2 regions of the Halalkalibacter flavus genome follow, and region 1 is predicted to be linked to the other one. Evidence: riboswitches for the same ligand, from Rfam matches in the RefSeq annotation. Region 1 holds a riboswitch; the other holds the start of a gene.
What was found. Region 1 has a riboswitch for cobalamin ahead of SAY88_RS07125 (ABC transporter substrate-binding protein). Riboswitches for the same ligand answer to the same signal wherever they lie in the genome.
Positions count from the first base shown of each region.

Region 1 (3,147 bases):
TTATATTTGATGAATCGATTGCTAGTTTAGATAGAGAATCTCAAGCATCTATAATAAACATGTTAAAGGACATCCAAAAAAAAGAACAGATATCGTATTTATTTATTACTCATGATCTTGAATCGACAAAAAAGCTGTGTGATCGAGTAGCTGTTATGTATCAAGGTGAAATTATAGAAATTTTTAGTGATTGGGATCTACGACAGGTAAAACACCCTTATACACGGTTATTGGTACACAATCTAGTTGAACAGTGAGACAGGCGCGCTTTAACGAAATAAACGATCTGGAGGAGCCAAATGTTTACCGAAGAAGAAAAGAAAGCATTGTATAAAGTTATCTATAAAAGACGAGATATTCGAACATTTCAACCAACGCCTATTCCTGAAGAATCAATATATAACCTTCTTAATGCGGCGCACCATGCCCCATCAGTTGGATTTATGCAACCATGGAATTTTATTATGATTACGTCTCAAGCGGTTAAAGAGCGTCTTGCCTGGGCAGCAGATAAAGAAAGACGGGCTCTTGCAATTCATTATGAAGAACAAGAAGCGAAACAATCTCATTTTTTAAATTTGAAAATTGAAGGGATAAAAGAATCGCCCTTAACAATTTGTGTAACGTGTGACCCGACCAGAGGAGGGTCTCATGTCTTAGGACGCAATTCTATTCCTGAAACAGATCAACTGTCTACTGCTTGTGCTATTCAAAATATGTGGTTAGCAGCGTGTGTAGAAGGATTGGCACTAGGTTGGGTTAGTTTTTATAAAAAACAAGATGTACGCGATATATTAGAAATTCCGCCACATATTGATCCTATAGCACTTTTAACAATTGGATATACCGATGAATATCCAGATAAACCAATCCTTGAAACGTCAAAATGGGAAGAAAGAAAAAATTTGGATCCTCTCATTTTTCAAAATAAATGGGGAGAGAATGAAAGACTTTGAAGTAATTTCGACAAAATAAATAATTAATTTACAAGGCATGAGAACTTTATTATAATAACTTCTAGAGCAAAAAATGAATATTAGATAAAATAGGTTTCTTGAATGTTCAGGTTTTCTGATATTCAAGACTAAGAGGGAAGTTGGTGTAAATCCAACACGGTCCCGCCACTGTAAACGATGAGGATGGTTAACTAAAATCCACTGTGTGTAATCACATGGGAAGGATAACCTACGGTGATTCGTAAGTCAGGAGACCTGCCTATTTGTAATATTAAGCTTCCTCGAGGAAAGGAATGTTTAAAGCACAGGTATTTTACTTATTAGAGTAGGTTTCTACTCTGTTATATATTAGTAAGAAGTCTACATACGTGCCTTTTACATTCACGCTTTTTCCATTGGGAATAGCGTTTTTTTGTGCTCAAAATTAAAGGGGGAAAGAGAAATGATTAGTGAATTTTTGAAAAAGTGGGGTCTTGTAGGTCTTGTACTATTGTTTACGATGGCTATTATTACAGGCTGTGGAACAACAGAGCAAAATACTCAAGATGAGGTGAATGCAGATCAAGAAGAGCAAGCGGCTGAAGAAGAGAGTGAAGGGCTCTTTCCTGTAACGTTTGTTGATGATGCGGACCGAGAAATAACAATTGAATCAGAACCTGAAACGATTGTTTCGATTCAAGCTAGTAATACAGAGGTTTCTTTTGCATTAGGATTAGGAGATAAAGTTATTGGAGTGTCTGATTATTGTAATTACCCTGCGGAAGTTCTAGACATTGAAAAAGTTGGCGCTCAAGATATGAATGCAGAACTTATTCTAACTCTATTGCCGGATATTGCTCTCGTAACTGATTATCATTACAACACGCACCCAGAAATTCTTGAGCAATTTGAAGAAGCTGGTATTAATGTCGTTGTCGTTGGAAGTGCTTCATCTTTTGAGGATGTATATAACAAGATTGATATGATCGCTACAGCAACTGGAAGTCAGACTGTAGCAGAAGAAATCATTTCTGATATGAAAGAGCGTCATGAAGCTATTAAAGAACAAGCAGAAGAATCTATTACAGATAAGAAAAAAGTTTGGGTTGAAGTTTCACCAGCTCCTGATATTTTTACAACAGGACAAAATACATTTATGCACGAGATGCTTGAGTCTATCCAAGCAGTGAATGCAGCGGAGGATCATGAAGGCTGGGTTAGTTTAACAGAAGAAGAAATTGTTCAGTTAAATCCGGATGTCATTATTACTACGTACGGTTATTATGTAGATAATCCTAGCGGTGACGTTCTTGCACGTGATGGATGGGCTGAGGTACCTGCTGTTCAAAATGAACAAGTATTTGATGTTGATAATGATACAGTAACCAGACCTGGTCCTCGTTTAATCGAAGGAGTGGAAACACTTGCAGAACTCATTTACCCAGAAGTATTTAAGAAATAAAGTTGTTTGGTTATATATAGTAAGCGGAGGGTTTGTACTTGGTACAACCCTCCTTGGCTTATTAGTAAGCAGTGTGACCATTCCTATCCCCACAATTTTACATATTGTGTTAGACAATAGTTTGAATCTAGGATGGCTTGCGGACGTTCCAAGAAATGAGGAAATGATTATTTGGAATATTCGCTTGCCAAGGGTTCTCCTTGCGTTTTGCGTAGGTGCCTCACTTGGTCTAGCTGGTGCAGCTTTTCAAGGGCTTTTGCGTAATCCACTTGCTGATCCATATACAATTGGTGTCTCATCAGGAGCAGCTTTAGGAGCCGTATCGGTTTTGTTCTTCCAAGTGACAATTGTAGGTTTAGGAAGTTTTACTTTGCCGGTTGTTGCAATAGTCAGTGGATTTGTTACATTGCTTGTTGTATTTGGTCTCGTTCGGTTAAGTAGCCGAGGTTTGGCAATTGAAACAATCATCCTTGCTGGAATTATTATTAGTGCCTTTATTGGGGCTGTTACTTCTTTAATCATTTCCTTAGGCGACAGAGATGCTATGACACAAATCATTTATTGGTTATATGGCAGTGTTGGGATGAGGGGATGGAGCCACGTACAACTGATCGTTCCTTTTATGTTAATTGGCTCATTTATCCTGCTGATTCATTATAGGGAGTTGAATGCACTGGCTTTAGGAGAAAACACCGCAGACCACATCGGAGTCGATGTAAAAAAAGGAAAGACCTATATTTTAATTGGTGC
Region 1 is NZ_JAWRVK010000008.1:5,069-8,215, reverse strand. It holds gene SAY88_RS07135 (ABC transporter ATP-binding protein) at 1-257, shown strand, start outside; gene bluB (5,6-dimethylbenzimidazole synthase) at 300-956, shown strand; cobalamin riboswitch at 1,036-1,233, shown strand; gene SAY88_RS07125 (ABC transporter substrate-binding protein) at 1,399-2,397, shown strand; gene SAY88_RS07120 (FecCD family ABC transporter permease) at 2,360-3,147, shown strand, end outside.

Region 2 (3,147 bases), on a different contig from region 1:
ATCGACTGCATTAAACAACGTGGATGACGTTTGGCATATACCTCCTCCAATACCGATAACGAACTCTTTATTAACAATTTCCTTCGCTTCTTGATACCCCCGCTCTCTTGTTCTCTCTCCAACTGTTTGGTTAAATGAAAACGAGTCACCTGGACCTAAAACAACTCCTGAAATGGCCTCGGCTGATAATTTCACGTTTTGAGATCTCCCTGAAACGGCAGGGTTAAAATGTGTTTTAAATTCACCTATCGTTCGTTGATCAATCCCAACTAGATCTTCTTCTGAAACAGAAGGTGCAGTGACAGAAATCGGCATCACTAAATCTTTTGTTCCTGCTTCTAATTCTTGTAATTGGGCAACAAGCTCCTGCTCAGATAAAACCACTCGTTCTTTCCCTGGAGCAAATTCCCCATTTGGAAGGATGCGTGGATTTTCCATCGCTTTGTCTATTTGCATAGCTAACTCTCTAGCTAATTGTTGTAAAGCTTCTTTATCAAGCGAATGACTAAACATATATCCATAGTCATTTAGAACGACATCATGTTGTTGGTCATTCCATTCATCAATTAAATTAAGCTTCCAATATACAGGTTGTTTCCAATTCAATTCTGATTGAAAATAAGTAGAATGAGCAGCAACAGGTTTCGGTCCTTCAGCCGAAACATCATTGCTACACCCAGCTAATAATAAAAGAACAACAAGCCAACTTTTTTTCATCCCATATCCCCCTCTAACTTGTTCCAACACATTTACCAATATATGAGAGGAAATATGAATCATTCCAGGCAAATACACAATTCTTGTTAAAAATCGAGTACAAATCCCACTAAGCAATAGGAAGGCACGGAAAAAGGTAAAAACCAGAGACCACTGAAAAAAGGTGAAAACAGTACCTTTTTCAGTGGCCTTTCTAATAGTATGGCTTCATATTACTGCTCTTTCTTTCGCTTTCCTCCTTTAAAAACAATTGCACTTCTTTCATATTCTACATCCTTTACCCCAAGCCTAGCATTGACGACTCGGGCAATAGCAAAGAAATAATCCGAAAGCCGGTTTAGATATTTTAATACAATTGGATTCACCTCTGACCCGCGTTGTAGCCTTGTTACATAACGTTCAGCTCTCCTTGTAACAGTTCGGCACACATGCAGTGTAGCCGCGGCATCCGCACCACCAGGTAAAATAAATCTTTCTAATTCAGGAGCTTCTTCAACATAAACATCAATTCGCTTCTCTAAGAAATCTATCATTTCTTGTTTGGCTTTGTAAGGGTATTCTTTTGTCGCCCTTATCATCGCTAAATCTCCACCGCAATCAAACAATTCATGTTGAATTTTTATTAACTCCATTTTTATATCAGGAAACTGTTCTTCGTCCAACTGCGCCACAGCCTGACCGATAAATGAATTCAATTCATCTGTTGTACCGTATGCAATTACTCGAGTGTCATCCTTATCAAGCCTTCCTCCTATCACACTCGTTTTCCCCTCATCACCTGTACGTGTATATAACTTCATCTAACATCCTCCTTCATCCTATTATTATCTCATTAAAATATTACCCTTTTATGAAATCGCTTTTTTAACACGCTTCCTAAAAAATATGTACGTTCTATCCAAGATAGTAGTATTACCTGAGACGCTCCATTCATTTTAGTATACATGATTTTTGTATCCACATAAAAACACTAGATTTTCTAAATGTGAAAATAAAGAAACTATTGACAATCAACCACCTCTTAAGATAAAGTTTAAAACAATTTCATATGTTGAAAATAGGTACTTTGAATGTTGATTCAAAGTTTAAAAGGGAATCCGGTGAAAATCCGGAGCGGTCCCGCCACTGTAATAGAGGAGTTATTATGAATTGTCACTGGCCAATGGCTGGGAAGACCATGATGACGTTGATTCTAGAGCCAGGAGACCTGCCTATTTTAACAACACTGCTTTACCTACGGGAGATAGGGAGGTGTTAACAATATATCATTGATTTTTCTATGGATATCGTTACCCTATTTTCGGTAATGATATCCATTTTTTTCGTTTATAACATTATTTAGGAGGCTATTTCATGAAAACAGTTAAAAGCAGTAATTTAGGTTATCCTCGTATTGGTGAGAACCGTGAATGGAAAAAAACATTAGAATCATTTTGGGATTCTACAATCAGCGAGGAAATATTTTCCACACGAATGAAAAAGTACCGCCTGCACCACCTTCAAAAGCAAAAAGATAAAGGTATTGATTACATTCCTGTCGGTGATTTCTCTTACTATGATCATGTGCTTGATACGGCTTCTATGTTTGGATTAGTGCCGAAACGTTTTGCCCATACGTCAGGCCCTGTTTCTTTATCAACATATTTTGCCATGGCTCGAGGTACCCAAGGAGCACATGCATGCGAAATGACGAAGTGGTTTAACACTAACTATCATTACATCGTTCCAGAAATTGAAGATAAAGAACCCGAATTAGTTGAAAACAAACCGCTTCATGCATTCTTAGAAACGAAAAAAGAATTAAATATTATTGGTAAACCCGTTATTCTTGGACCTTTTACTTTCTTAAAACTAGCAAAAGGCTATAAAGAAGAAGAGTTTGCTAGCATCTTAAACAGTTTTGTTCCAGTATATACACAATTGTTGTCTGAACTTGCTGATGCCGGTGCGAAACTCGTACAAGTAGATGAGCCATATCTTGCTATGGATATAACAAACGAGGAAATGGAGATTTTCTCTAACCTTTACCGTGAAATTGTAACAAACGTACCCAATGTCGATATCTTATTGCAAACGTATTTTGAGTCCGTTTCTCACTATGAACAATTAGTACAAATTCCGGTTAAAGGAATTGGTCTCGATTTTGTATATGGCTATAAAGAAAACATTGATGCTATTGAACGATTTGGTTTTCCTGTAGATAAAGTATTAGGGGTAGGAATCATTGATGGAAGGAATATTTGGAGAAGCAATCTGCTAGAAAGTCATCAATTTTTAGATAGGCTTAACAAGCTTGTTCCGTTTAAAAATCAAATTCTACAACCATCCTCTAGCTTGCTGCACGTTCCTGTTTGTTTGGACCAAGAAACAGGGCTAGATCCAATTGTTAAAGAAGCTTTAGCTTTTGGCGACGAAAAACTTGATGAGTTA
Region 2 is NZ_JAWRVK010000012.1:101,640-104,786, reverse strand. It holds gene SAY88_RS10390 (VanW family protein) at 1-717, opposite strand, end outside; gene SAY88_RS10385 (cob(I)yrinic acid a,c-diamide adenosyltransferase) at 930-1,517, opposite strand; cobalamin riboswitch at 1,759-1,946, shown strand; gene metE (5-methyltetrahydropteroyltriglutamate--homocysteine S-methyltransferase) at 2,071-3,147, shown strand, end outside.
Region 2: another riboswitch for cobalamin. It lies ahead of metE (5-methyltetrahydropteroyltriglutamate--homocysteine S-methyltransferase); the one in region 1 lies ahead of SAY88_RS07125 (ABC transporter substrate-binding protein).